2 regions of the Buttiauxella sp. WJP83 genome follow, and region 2 is predicted to be linked to the other one. Evidence: riboswitches for the same ligand, from Rfam matches in the RefSeq annotation. Region 2 holds a riboswitch; the other holds the start of a gene.
What was found. Region 2 has a riboswitch for thiamine pyrophosphate ahead of thiC (phosphomethylpyrimidine synthase ThiC). Riboswitches for the same ligand answer to the same signal wherever they lie in the genome.

Region 1 (7,335 bases), 1.0 Mb from region 2:
GCGGGTGCGGCGATTGATATTCCTGCGGATATGCAGAGCAGCAACTTTAAGTGGCTCTTACTGCTGGTGGCATTGATTATCTGGCTGGCGGCATGGTTGTGCTGGCGCTGGTGGCGTAGCGGCAAGGCAACATCCGATCGCCTGACGAAATACCTGCCACGTGCGCGTTTACACTGGCTAGCTCCCGTCATGACGGCGCTCGCGGTGGGTGGTTTTGTCGCGATTCAGATGCACCCGATGATGCCGATTTATCGCAGTATTCTGTGGAAAGTGCTCACCGGCCACGCTTAACGGCCGATCCCCAGCAGTGCCGATGCACTGGCTTCTCCGCTCAATAACGTTGCCGTGTCGCCATCCCAGGCGATACGGCCATCAACCACCACCAGGCTTCTTTCGGCGATTCGTGCCGCATCTTCAATACTGTGTGACACCATCAACAGCGTCAATTGTTGCTGGCGACACAGCTCATCAAGCAGCGCGAGCATTTCCTGGCGCAGCGCCGGGTCGAGTGCTGAGAACGGCTCATCAAGCAGCAAAATAGGTTGTTCACGTACCAGACAGCGGGCGAGGGCGACACGCTGACGCTGACCACCTGAGAGTTGTGACGGAAGCCGGTCGAATAAATCGCTAATCGCCATCTGGCTGGCAATCGTCGTGAGCCGCTCTTGTTGTGTCGCGTTGAGTTTAAGCCCTGGATTTAACCCAAGGCCAATATTCTGGCGCACCGTCAGATGGGTGAAAAGATTGTTCTCCTGAAACAGCATCGATACCGGACGCTGTGCCGGAGCGCTGTGCGTATGATCTTCGCCATACAACATAATCTGCCCGCTCGCGGGAGTGAGAAATCCCGCAATCAAACTCAGTAGTGTACTTTTCCCTGCGCCACTCGGCCCCAGCACCGCCACGCGTTCACCGCTGCCAATCTTCATCGAAAAGCGCATTGGCAGATGGTGATAGAGCCAGGTTATATCATTAAGAATCAGCATGGCGTCCCGGAAGTTTTTCAATCAAAGTGAATAAAGCAAAGCACAGTATCAGCAGGATAAGCGCGGTGACGGCTCCGTCCTGGCTGCGATATGAACCAATTTGTTGATAGAGATAAAACGGCAGCGTGCGGAAATCCTCATTGCCAAACAAAGCCACGACACCGAAATCGCCAATCGATAACACACAAGCAAACGCCAGTGCCTGCGCCAGTGGGCGTTTGAGTGCGCGTAACTCGATAAAACGCAGACGGTTTACGCCACTAATATTTAACGACTGGCAAAGCCTGGTATAGCGTTCAGCAACGTCCAGCATGGGGTTTTCCAGCACTTTTAGTGCGTAGGGGATTGCCATCAGCGCATTAGTGAAAATCACGATGCCATCAGCCGTTTGCGGTAAACCCACGGTGCTATTGAGGAGCAGGAAAAAGCCGGTCGCCAGCACGATACCGGGCATTGCCAGAATCAACATTCCGCTAAGTTCCAGCGCCTGGCCTGCAAAGGTGCGGTTACGCAGGCGTAACTCCCGCGAGCTCCACAGCAACATTACCGTAATTATCACGCAGATTAATCCGGCACCTACGGCAATTCGTAATGAGGTGAACAATGCCTGCCAAAGCACCGGCTGTGACAACACAGCGCTAAAGCCACTATTGAGGCCATCAATCATCACCGCCAACAATGGTGGCAGTAACAGTAACAGCGCGAGGATGATGAGCCCCGCGTCGCACAGTTTACGACGCAGGTTATCCTGACGGTCGCGCCAGCCGTGCATCAGGCTATTCCCCACGGGAATTGCTCTGCTAAGTCGCTGGCTTAATAGCACCAACGCTAAACAGCAGACCATCTGGATCATCGCAAGCAAGGCTGCTCGAGCGGGATCGTAGTCGTAGCTCAGCGCCTGGAAAATCGCCAGCTCGATGGTAGTCGCTTGTGGCCCACCGCCTAGCGAGAGCACGGTGGCAAAGCTTGCAAAACAGAGCATAAAAATCAGCGCTGCCGCCGGGAGAATCTGGCGGCGCAGCCAGGGCCATTCCACAAAGCGGAAGAAATTCCAGCCCTGCATCCCGAGTTGTGCGGCAACCTGTCGCTGTTCGCTGGGGATATTTTCTAATGCCTGAAGCAGCAAACGTGTCGCCATTGGCATGTTAAAAAAGACGTGTGCTAATAAAATGCCTTTTAAACCGTAGGGCGAGAAGGTCCACTCGATTCCCAACCCTGCGCATAGCGAGGCCAGCCAACCTTCGCGCCCGTACACTGTCAGAATACCGAATACCGCCACCAGCACCGGCAAAACCAGCGTCATCGCGCACAGCCGTAAAAGGGCTAAACGACCAGGGAAACGGCGACGATAGAGCGCACGAGCCAGAAAAATTGCCGGGAATACGGAAAGTGCGGCGGAGAGAAACGCCTGCCAGAACGAGAAACGCAGTACGTGCCACAAATAGCTATCCTGCATCAGGGCGCGGATATCTGTTTGCGGCGCGTTAAACCACAGCGCCATAAAAGCCGCCAGGGCTACGGCCACCACCAGTGTGGCGGCACAAAGCCCTGGGATCAGCCAGCCGGGAATTAGCGGCTGACGGCGCGTTGCCATTCGCTAATCCAGTTGGCGCGTTGTTTAGAGACTTCTTGCGCGCTGTACTCAAGGGTGTTCTGCGGTTTGACCAGGCCATTAAAGCCTTCAGGCAATTTCACATCGGTCACAGGGTACATCCAGTTTCCCGTCGCAACGGTATTCTGGAAGCCGGGTGAGGTGATAAAAGCCATGAACTTTTCAGCCAGTTCCGGCTGTTTGCTTGACGCCAGACGTCCGGCAACTTCCACCTGCAAATAGTGGCCTTCGCTAAAATTAGCCGCTGCGTAGTTATCTTTTTTCTCTTCGATAATGTGATAAGCCGGAGAAGTGGTGTAACTCAGCACCAAATCGCCTTCACCTTTCAGGAACAGACCATAGGCTTCGCTCCAGCCTTTAGTCACGGTGACGGTTTTCTTCGCCAGTTTTTGCCACGCTTCAGGCGACTTGTCGCCATACACTTTTTGCATCCATAACAGCAAGCCCAGGCCCGGCGTGCTGGTGCGCGGATCCTGATAAATCACTTTCCACTTTTGGTCGCTTTCGACCAGCTCTTTCAGGCTTTTCGGCGGGTTCTTCAGTTTGTTTTTATCGTAGACGAAAGCGAAATAGCCGTAATCGAACGGCACGAAGGTCTCGTTGCTCCAGCCGCCAGGGACTTTCAACGCACTGATGTTTGTTTTGCTCGGTGCAAATAATTTCGTCTGGGTGGCCGCTTCCAGAAGGTTGTTATCCAGCCCCAGAACGACATCAGCTTTACTGTTTTTACCTTCCATTCGGATGCGATTAAGCAACGAAACGCCATCTTCGAGTGCGACGAATTTCAGCTCGCAATTACAGTCCGCTTCAAAGGCCTTTTTCACCGCAGGACCTGGCCCCCAGTCGGCGGCAAAAGAGTCGTAGGTATAAACAGTCAGCAGGGGTTTGGCAAAAACAGGTGCTGCGATGAGCGCAAGCAACGGCAATAATTTTTTGAACACTTTGCACCTCTTGGGATTAGGGGTGGCAAAGGACTTTGAGAAATGAGCCTCAAATCCCTTCGCCGGCGTTATCCGGATCAGGTTCGACGGGTATTATCTCAGCCAGACTTTCGCCTTAGCACCCCGTTGAGAACGCGTGCATTGTAGAGATTTTGTAAATATTACGAAAGAGGTATTGGTTCTGGTGGTGCAAACCATGCCGACTTAAAGTCGAACCATCCCAACGTGTTCATTCTCACACCGCGCATACTGCGTTGTCCTTCAATGCGCAACCAGTGGTGGATTAACGGCAAAATATCATTATTTTCCACGCGACTCTGGCACCACTCAGGCAGAGAAAGCTCTCCGTTATGCCATTTACCCGTATCCGTTTCCCAGTCAATGGCGAGGCATTTTTGAATCAACGGCACTTCATAAAGGTGCGAATAGAGTGAAAACTCTAACGGTAGAGTGAAGTTCGCGCTATTAAGCCAGATATCACTTTCAGCATCCCCCTGATGCCACTCTTCATAGCTCACCTCTTGCACCACAAGCTCTACACCCACGCGCGCCAGCAGCTCTTCCATGAATTTAGCTATCACCCGATGCTCAACGTGATCGCGATAAAATGTCAGCGTAACGGACTCCAGCCCGGCGGGTTTTTCGAGTGTCGGCTGGGGGCGTGCATGGTGCCAGCGCGGTAGCAGTCCGTAGGCTGGGAACCAATATTGCTGATTTTGGGCGCCTGCGCTGTAAAGCAGATGGATCGGTGCCAGAACATGGCTCAACCAACGGCGTACTTCTGTATTGCTACCCAATGTTGAGCGGCTATCGAACAAAATATAGTAGCAGCCTTCTTCGAGACGACTTTCGATGGCTTTCTCACTGTCGGGCATTCCTGACAATTGCACCGCACAACTGATTTCTTCACCAATTTCCGGCAGCACCCAAAAATTGACCTCGTCAATCAATGCCCGATAACCGAAGTAATCATCGTAGGCCTGAATTTTCAGCTGATTGGTGTTGTTGCGTACCACCGAATACGGGCCGGTGCCGACCGGCTGACGAGCAAAATTGGTTAAGGTCTGCCATTCGCGCGGCAGGATCATCGCATTGACGCTGCCCAGTAACCACGGTAGCCATTTGTCGGGTTGTGAGAGGGTGATATCCAGCGTCCAGGCTGTAGGCGAGGTAATTTCCTTAATATGCGAATAAAGCGGCAAAGTGCTGATACGTTGCAAGGATGTCGTCACATCCAGCATATCCAACTCACGCCCATGGTGAAAATGAATGCCGGGGCGAAGATAAAAACGCCAATGTAATGGGGAAATTTGTTGCCAGTGGTGGGCAATATCCGCTTCCAGTTCCCCATTTTCCTCATTTATACGGATAAGCCCGCTGAAAATTTGCCGGGCAATATGAGTTTCTGAACGACGTAGAGCGGAACCGGGTAACAGATTTAGCAGTGGGCGGTAGTAGAGAACGCGCAGTATATGCCGCCCTTGCCGAAAGCTTCGACCAAGATGAGAAATCAGCATCTGGCGAACGGCAGCTTTATCGCCAACGATCTGCACCAGTTGATCAATCCTGTCCTGCTCAAGCAGATCTTCTGCGCGCTGTTGCTGGAGCGCAAGGCCTGTGTACAAAAACTCAAGCTTTGATCGCTTGCCGCGCCCGGCTTCGGCTTGCCAGCTTAACCAGCCATTTTCCTGCATCGCACTGAGTAACGTCCGCATATGTCGGCGGGAGCAATTCAGCAAATCGGCCAAATCATTCAACGTCGTTTCTTGCGGCTTTCCTTCGAAGCTTTGCCACAGACGGATGAACTGTTGTTGTAGACGACCACTAGACATATACCCTTCATCCTTCAAGTTGCAGGGGTGTTGGCTGCGTTTGCTCACCCCAGTCACTTACTCAAGTAAGCTCCTGGGGATTCCCTCCCTTGCCGCCTACCTGCAACTCGAATGCTAAAGGGTAGAAAAGAGGAACTCCCGGCAGAAACTCATCAATTTAACTTTCCTCATATTACGCCAATAATCATCAACGATGAAAGCGAGGAGGTACATATGAAACGGTCACCGGTTGTTAAGTTTTATCAACAGTATTTTGCCGCAACACAAAGTGTTTCTGCTGGATGGCTGGCTCGCCAGACAGCGTCGCAACGTCTGAGGATGCTCGAGGACTTAATGCAGTGGGAAGTGAACACTTCCGCAACCGTGAAGTACTAACTCGTTGATTCATGTGTGACTGAGAATTGGTGATGTTCACCAGGCCAGTGGTTTTTACCGCTGGCTTTTTTATACCCGTCATACTTCAAGCCGCAGGGGTGTTGGCTGCACTCACAAACCCCAGTCACTTACTTTAGTAAGCTCCTGGGAATTTGCTCCCTTGCCGCCTACCTGCAACTTGAATTATTTAGGGTATAGTGGACGGCTTGCACATTTATCACCCGCTCAAGCAAAAGGATCTCTCTGCATGGCCTGGTTTCTGACAAAAGGACGACGCCTGAATCCGGTTTACACAGCATTTATGCTAGTGGCTTTTATGATGGGCATCGCGGGGGCACTTCAGGCACCTACGCTGAGCCTGTTTTTAACGCGTGAAGTGCAAGTGCGGCCATTCTGGGTCGGGTTGTTTTATACCGTCAACGCGATAGCCGGTATTCTGGTCAGTCTGATGCTGGCGAAGCGCTCTGATAGCCGGGGCGACAGACGAAAGCTGATTATGGTTTGCTGTGCGATGGCCGTGGCAAACTGCATTTTGTTTGCTTTTAACCGTCATTATCTGACGCTAATTACCCTGGGCGTCATGTTTGCCTCCATTGCTAACACGGCAATGCCGCAAATCTTCGCCCTGGCCCGCGAGTATGCAGATAGATCCGCACGTGAAGTGGTGATGTTCAGCTCGATAATGCGTGCCCAGCTGTCGCTTGCCTGGGTCATTGGCCCGCCGTTGTCGTTTATGCTGGCGTTAAACTACGGCTTTACCACCATGTTTCTTATTGCGGCGGGGATTTTTGTTATCTCGCTGGCGCTCATCTTCTTCGCACTTCCGTCGGTTGAGCGAATTGAACAGCCCGCCGATCTGGCGCTTACCGAAGTCAGCGGCTGGAAAGACAAGAACGTCCGCATGTTGTTCATTGCCTCAATGCTGATGTGGACCTGCAACACCATGTACATCATTGATATGCCGCTGTGGGTCAGCAGTGATTTAGGGCTTCCGGAATCGCTGGCAGGACTGCTGATGGGGACGGCGGCGGGGCTTGAAATCCCGGCGATGATCCTTGCGGGCTATTATGTGAAGCGTTTTGGTAAGCGGCGCATGATGGTGATTGCGGTGGCAGCGGGCGTGTTGTTCTACGTCGGGCTGATTTTGTTCCACAGCCGCACGGCGCTGTTGTTGCTCCAGTTGTTTAACGCGGTGTTTATTGGCATTGTCGCCGGGATTGGAATGCTATGGTTCCAGGATTTAATGCCGGGCAGGCCGGGGTCGGCAACCACATTATTTACCAACAGTATTTCTACCGGCGTGATTCTGGCTGGCGTGTTGCAAGGGGCGCTCGCGGAGAGTTTCGGGCATTATTCGGTGTATTGGTTAATTGCAGGATTGGCGGTGTTGGCGTTGATTTTGACCAGCAGGGTCAAAAACATTTAAAAGATATCGGGGCGGCTATTCGCCCCGATATTTGATTACTCGGCCAGGAAAATCTCTAATAGCGAATTCAAAAACAGCTTACCGTGCTCGGTTATCTGCCAGTAATCTTCAGTTTCTACCAGATAATTTTTAGCAATTGCTTCATCCAGCTGCGCACGGATCA
Region 2 (7,335 bases):
AGCTGACGGCTGTAACGCATGAAATCCGCATCATTCATCGCCAGCCCCCACCAGTGACAGTAATTGTGCGGTGGCGGCTTGCCAGTCTGGAGCCTGAGTAATCGCGCTCACCACGGCAACACTTCCTACGCCCGTTGCGAGCACTGAAGGAACGCGTTCAATGCTAATCCCGCCAATGGCTACGGTAGGGTAATCACCCAGCGTTTTGATGTGTTTTGCAAGTTGCGTAATCCCTTGCGGAGATGAAGGCATCTGCTTGGTATTGGTGGGGAAAACATGACCCAGCGCGATGTAAGAAGGGCGCGCCTCGAGGGCTCGGTCCATTTCCATGTTGTCATGAGTGGAGATTCCGAGGCGCAAACCCGCATCGCGAATAGCATCAAGATTTGCGACATCCATATCTTCCTGGCCCAGATGCACGCCGTAAGCGCGGTGTTTTATCGCCAACTTCCAGTAATCATTGATAAACAGACGAGCTTCGTATTGTTGGCCCAGCTTGATGGCGGCAACAATGTCGGCCTCTACGTCTTCGTCATGCTTATCTTTGATGCGCAGTTGAATAGTACGCACGCCAGCTTCCAGTAAACGGGCAATCCATTCCACGCTATCCACCACCGGATACAGACCCAGACGCCGGGGAACGAGGGGAAATGCAGGGTGTTTCATCACACTTCCTCCTGACGCAGGTAAATTTCGCCACCTTTTGCCCGGAAGGTTTGCGACATATCCTCCAGTCCGACTTCAATGGCTTGTTTGGCTGCGAAATCGCGGACTTCCTGGGAGATTTTCATTGAGCAGAATTTTGGCCCGCACATCGAACAGAAATGCGCGACTTTTCCGGATTCCTGCGGCAGCGTTTCATCGTGATAGGCTCGCGCGGTAAACGGGTCGAGCGCCAGATTAAACTGGTCTTCCCAACGGAATTCGAAGCGTGCTTTTGACATGGCGTTATCGCGGATTTGCGCGCCAGGGTGGCCTTTTGCCAGGTCTGCGGCGTGTGCCGCAATTTTGTAGGTTATTAGCCCCTGTTTAACATCTTCTTTGTTTGGCAGGCCGAGATGCTCTTTTGGCGTGACGTAACACAGCATCGCGCAGCCAAACCAGCCGATCATCGCTGCGCCAATACCTGATGTGAAGTGGTCGTAACCCGGTGCGATATCGGTCGTCAGCGGGCCGAGCGTATAGAACGGCGCTTCGTGGCAATGTTCCAGTTCTTCGGTCATGTTGCGGCGAATCATCTGCATCGGCACATGCCCGGGGCCTTCAATCATCACCTGGACGTCATATTCCCAGGCAATTTTGGTCAGTTCGCCGAGAGTGTGTAGCTCCGAGAATTGGGCTTCATCGTTGGCATCTTGAATGGAACCCGGGCGCAGGCCATCGCCTAAAGAGAGCGAAACGTCATAAGCGGCGCAGATTTCGCAGATCTCACGGAAATGTTCGTACAGGAAGTTTTCCTGATGATGTGACAAACACCATTTCGCCATAATCGAGCCGCCGCGTGAGACAATCCCGGTGAGGCGTTTGGCTGTCATCGGCACATAGCGCAGCAGCACGCCAGCGTGAATAGTGAAGTAATCGACACCTTGCTCGGCTTGTTCCAGCAATGTGTCGCGGAACATTTCCCAGGTGAGGTTTTCGGCGATACCGCTGACTTTTTCCAGTGCCTGGTAAATAGGTACTGTGCCAATCGGCACCGGGCTGTTACGCAGAATCCATTCGCGGGTTTCGTGGATATAGCGTCCAGTGGACAAGTCCATTACGGTATCTGCACCCCAACGCGTGGACCACACCAGTTTTTCTACTTCTTCTTCGATGGAAGAGGTGACCGCCGAATTACCGATATTGGCGTTCACTTTGACCAGGAAATTACGCCCGATAATCATCGGTTCGGATTCCGGGTGATTAATGTTGGCGGGGATAATTGCGCGTCCCGCCGTAACTTCGTCGCGCACAAATTCTGGTGTGATATTTTCAGGAAGACGAGCGCCAAACCCCTGGCCCGGATGCTGGTGGCGTAAAACCTGGTCGCGGATTCGTTCACGGCCCATATTTTCACGAATTGCGATGAACTCCATTTCCGGCGTCACTATCCCCTTGCGCGCATAGTGCAGTTGCGTGACTGTTTTCCCAGTTTTTGCGCGCTTAGGCGTGAGTTGCGTTTCAAATCGCAATTCGTCCAGACCGTCATCGGCCAGACGCTCTTTGGTATAGGCAGAGCTACGGTCAGTCAGGATTTCGCAATCATCACGCTCAGTAATCCAGTTGGCTCGAAGAGGATCAAGCCCGCGCAGTACGTCAATGATGATAGCCGGATCGCCATATGCGCCAGATGTGTCATAAACGGGGATGGCGTCGTTAGGCGTAAATTGTGGGTTTTCTTTACTGCCGCCGGTTGCGGTCGGGCTTAATTGAATTTCGCGCATGGGCACGCGGATATCATCGCGAGAGCCAGTGAGATAAATACGCTGAGAGTTGGGGAAAGCCGTGCCTTCCAGGGTATTGATAAAATGTTGGGCTGCGGCGCGCTGCTCGCGGCGGTTGAGTTTTTTTTCAGTGGTAGACATAGCTCATTCCAGTAATTATCAGGAAGTGGCTTGTCAGAACAACGGAGGAGTAATGAATGTGGACCGCCCGCGCACGGGTGAACCCAAAAGCAGAATTACTCTTGTTCCCTTCGCAGGTATTAGCCTGATCAGGTTCCGCGGATCCCGAATTAACGGTCTCAGCCGGTGCTTTACCATAACAGTAAGCACTCGGCACTCCGACAAGAAGAAACCCGTATTGCTACGGGTCGGGTTGTAAACTACTCGTTAACAGGGCAGAACTCAAGCCGGGCGTGCAAGACCGCGGGTATTGTTAGCACTGTCATCTAAATCGTGGTCGTACGCCAATTGAATGAGTTTATCTTCCAGCGAAAAACGTGATTCCAGTGCTTCGCCGATGCCGGACAAGGCTTTCTGGAACTCAATGTAGTTATCGTCATCGATAGCGCTTTCAAGATGCGTATCGTAGAAATCCATGATTTGCTGGGTATTGGCTTCAAGCTGTGGGTAAAGATGGGTGGCAGCAAAAAGTGGGCTGTTGCCTTCCATTTCGCTGATAATACGTTCATAAATATTAAAATGGCCGGCAGACAGATAATCCACCAAGTTGTGGCAAAAATTATCCAGAGCCTTTTCATTGAGCGCGGTATGGGAATCCTTGTTAGGCTTGATCCCAACCATATTGTAATAAGCCACCAATAAATGTTTGCGGGCATGAAGCCATTGGTCGATTAACTCATTACTACCACCAACGCGCTCAGTCAGATTCTCTAACTGGTTAAGCATGATTGACTCCGTGAGTTATTTACTCGTCATATTTCAAGTTGCAGGGGTGTTGGCTGCACTCACTTACCCGAATCACTTACTCAAGTAAGCTCATCGGGATGCGTTCATTTGCCGCCTACCTGCAACTCGAACTATTTAGAGTGAAAGATGTAACGCAAACGTACCCAAAATTGTTACGACCATTTGTTTATACCAGCGAACTCGGGGATGTGCACCAGGTTATGGAACGTGTAATTCAAAAGTTAGATCAGGGCTGGTTTATCGTCAGTCATGAACAAAAATTGTGGTTGCCAAAAGGTGAGCTCCCTCACGGAGTGGCACAAAATTTTCAGCTCGATGGCGCTGTTGGGATGCCCATCGGTGAGTGGGAAAATGAACCTGTATGGCTTGTGCGACAAAATCGCCGGACGGATATGGGATCGGTGCGTCAGGTTATCGATCAGGATGTGGGATTATTCCAGCTGGCGGGTCGCGGTGTGCAATTAGCGGAATTCTACCGCTCGCATAAATTCTGTGGCTACTGTGGGCATGAAATGCACGTCAGCAAAACGGAATGGGCCATGTTATGTAGCCACTGCCGTGAACGTTACTATCCGCAAATCTCGCCGTGCATCATTGTGGCCATTCGCCGTGACGACCATATCCTGCTTGCCCAACATACGCGTCATCGCAATGGGATTTACACCGTGCTGGCGGGGTTTGTCGAAGTCGGGGAAACCCTCGAACAAGCCGTGGCGAGGGAAGTCATGGAAGAAAGCAGTATTCGCGTGAAGAACTTACGCTACGTCACTTCCCAGCCATGGCCGTTCCCGCAGTCCTTGATGACCGCATTTATGGCGGAATATCATAGCGGTGAGATTGAAATCGACCCGAAAGAGTTACTGGATGCAGGCTGGTATCGCTACGATCAATTGCCGTTATTGCCACCACCGGGTACGGTTGCACGACGCCTGATTGAAGACACCGTCGCCCTGTGTCGCGCGGACTATGAGTGATAAACTCGAGCGATACAGCCAAAGGAAATTAAAAATGACTGAACTCAAGAACGATCGTTACTTGCGGGCGCTTCAACGCCAGCCTGTAGATACCACGCCAGTATGGATGATGAGGCAGGCAGGTCGTTACTTGCCAGAATATAAAGCGACACGTGCGCAGGCCGGCGATTTTATGTCGCTGTGCAAAAATGCGGAACTGGCTTGCGAAGTGACTCTGCAACCGCTGCGTCGTTACGCGCTGGATGCGGCAATCCTCTTTTCCGATATTCTTACGGTTCCAGATGCGATGGGGCTTGGCCTTTATTTTGAAACCGGCGAGGGCCCACGTTTTCGCTCACCTGTAACCTGCCGTGCCGATGTCGAAAAACTGCCTGTTCCTGATCCAGAAGATGAACTGGGTTACGTGATGAATGCGGTGCGTACCATTCGCCGTGAGCTAAAAGGCGAAGTGCCTTTGATTGGTTTTACTGGCAGCCCGTGGACGTTGGCGACGTACATGGTTGAAGGTGGCAGCAGCAAAGCCTTCACCGTTATCAAAAAGATGATGTATGCCGATCCTCAAGCGCTGCATCTTCTGCTCGATAAGCTGGCGCAAAGCGTCACGTTGTACCTGAATGCGCAAATCAAAGCGGGTGCGCAATCGGTGATGATTTTCGATACTTGGGGTGGCGTGCTGACCGGGCGCGATTATCAGCAATTCTCGCTCTACTACATGCATAAAATCATTGATGGCTTACTGCGTGAAAACGAAGGTCGCCGAGTGCCGGTGACGATGTTTACCAAAGGTGGCGGTCAGTGGCTGGAGGCGATGGCTGAAACAGGCTGTGACGCGCTGGGATTAGACTGGACAACCGATATTGCTGATGCTCGCCGTCGTGTCGGTCATAAAGTTGCGCTACAAGGCAACATGGATCCTTCTATGTTGTATGCGCAACCTGCACGTATCGAAGAGGAAGTAGCAACGATTCTGGCAGGATTTGGTAAAGGCGAAGGCCACGTATTTAACCTTGGCCATGGTATTCACCAGGATGTTCCGCCAGAGCATGCCGGTGCGTTTGTGGAAGCGGTGCATCGTTTGTCAAAACCGTACCACATATAAGATTCAGGAGAGGGAATGGATCTCGCAAACCTACGTGAACAGCAGATCGAATTGGCTTCGCAGGTCTGTCGTGAGGATCGCTTTGATCACAACCTTCCCCGGTTAATCGCTGGGGCTGACGTTGGTTTTGAGCAGGGCGGTGACGTTACGCGGGCCGCCATCGTATTGCTGACGTATCCTTCCCTCGAAATGGTTGAATATCAGGTGGCGCGTGTCGCCACCACCATGCCTTACATCCCCGGATTCCTCTCCTTCCGTGAATATCCCGCGCTGTTAGCTGCATGGAAATTGCTGTCGCAAAAACCCGATTTGTTGTTTGTGGATGGTCACGGTATTTCACATCCGCGACGTTTGGGGGTTGCCAGCCATTTTGGCTTGCTGGTGGACGTGCCAACGATTGGCGTTGCCAAAAAACGATTGTGTGGGCGATTTGATCCTTTGTCTGAAGAACCCGGCGCATGCCAGTTGCTGATTGATAAAGGTGAACCCCTTGCGTCGGTGCTGCGTAGCAAGCGGCGCTGCAACCCGCTATTTGTCTCTACAGGCCACCGTGTGAGCATGGAGAGCGCATTACTCTGGGTAAATCGTTGTCTGCGTGGCTACCGTTTACCGGAGCCGACTCGCATGGCAGACGCTGTGGCTTCGGGTCGTCCGGCTTTCACGCGGTGGCAAGCAATTCAGGGGTGATTAAGGTAAACTGCCGCTAATATTCCGTCTTTGAGACATCGCTATGTTACAAAACCCAATCCATCTGCGCCTTGAGAAACTGGAAAGCTGGCAGCATGTCACTTTCATGGCTTCTTTATGCGAACGTATGTACCCGAATTACGCCATGTTCTGCCAGCAGACTGAATTTGGTGATCCTCAGCTGTATCGCCGTATTCTCGATTTGATTTGGGAAACATTAACGGTCAAAGATGCGAAAGTTAACTTTGATAGCCAACTTGAGAAATTCGAAGAAGGCATTCCTGTTGCTGACGACTATGATATCTACGGTGTCTACCCGGCTATCGATGCTTGCGTTGCATTAAGCGAATTACTTCATTCCCGTCTTTCAGGGGAAACGCTGGAGCACGCCATTGAAGTCAGCAAGGCATCCATTACGACCGTTGCCATGTTAGAAATGACCCAAGCGGGTCGCGAAATGACCGACGAAGAGCTAAGAGAAAACCCTGCTGTTGAAGAAGAATGGGACATTCAGTGGGAGATTTTCCGTCTGTTAGCTGACTGCGAAGAACGCGACATTGATCTGATCAAAGGTCTCCGTGCGGACTTGCGCGAGGCGGGTAGTAGCAATATTGGTATAATTTTTCAGCAGTAAGACAGCAAAACGTGACTTACAGTCCGAATTGTCACCCCTGAAGGCTTCCAATTAGCCCCCCGTCTGGTCTACATTTGTGGGGCGAAAAATAGTGGCTATCGGTGCGTGTATGCAGGAGAGTGCTTTTTTGGCATTTCCGTCGCACTCGATGCTTAGCAAGCGATAAACACATTGTAAGGATAACTTATGAACAAGACTCAACTGATTGATGTAATTGCTGACAAGGCTGACCTGTCTAAAGTACAGGCTAAAGCTGCTCTGGAATCCACTCTGGCTGCAATTACTGAGTCTCTGAAAGAAGGTGATGCTGTACAACTGGTTGGTTTCGGTACCTTCAAGGTAAACCACCGTGCTGAGCGCACTGGCCGCAACCCACAAACCGGTAATGAAATCAAAATCGCCGCAGCTAACGTGCCGGCATTTGTTTCAGGTAAAGCACTGAAAGACGCTGTTAAGTAATTTAACAAGTGTCAGTGAACAGTTTTAGCAGGGGGGCGTTTTCGCCCCTTTTGTCTGTCTGGCGTCCTCTTGCCGTTCTGACAGGCACATTGCTGATAATGGCATGCAGCAGCAAGCCTCCTATCCCGC

Region 1: another riboswitch for thiamine pyrophosphate. It lies ahead of thiB (thiamine ABC transporter substrate binding subunit); the one in region 2 lies ahead of thiC (phosphomethylpyrimidine synthase ThiC).

The regions. Positions count from the first base shown of each region.
Region 1 covers NZ_CP110080.1:711,916-719,250, forward strand. Annotated here, with positions in the region: gene OH773_RS03365 (DedA family protein) at 1-291, shown strand, start outside; gene thiQ (thiamine ABC transporter ATP-binding protein ThiQ) at 288-986, opposite strand; gene thiP (thiamine/thiamine pyrophosphate ABC transporter permease ThiP) at 973-2,580, opposite strand; gene thiB (thiamine ABC transporter substrate binding subunit) at 2,556-3,539, opposite strand; TPP riboswitch at 3,576-3,675, opposite strand; gene sgrR (HTH-type transcriptional regulator SgrR) at 3,701-5,371, opposite strand; gene sgrT (glucose uptake inhibitor SgrT) at 5,585-5,746, shown strand; gene OH773_RS03395 (sugar efflux transporter) at 5,994-7,172, shown strand; gene hemW (radical SAM family heme chaperone HemW) at 7,208-7,335, opposite strand, start outside.
Region 2 covers NZ_CP110080.1:4,393,487-4,400,821, reverse strand. Annotated here, with positions in the region: gene OH773_RS20310 (HesA/MoeB/ThiF family protein) at 1-38, opposite strand, end outside; gene thiE (thiamine phosphate synthase) at 31-666, opposite strand; gene thiC (phosphomethylpyrimidine synthase ThiC) at 666-2,567, opposite strand; TPP riboswitch at 2,656-2,777, opposite strand; gene rsd (sigma D regulator) at 2,829-3,332, opposite strand; gene nudC (NAD(+) diphosphatase) at 3,554-4,327, shown strand; gene hemE (uroporphyrinogen decarboxylase) at 4,362-5,426, shown strand; gene nfi (deoxyribonuclease V) at 5,442-6,113, shown strand; gene OH773_RS20275 (YjaG family protein) at 6,157-6,747, shown strand; gene hupA (nucleoid-associated protein HU-alpha) at 6,934-7,206, shown strand; gene OH773_RS20265 (DUF1481 domain-containing protein) at 7,221-7,335, shown strand, end outside.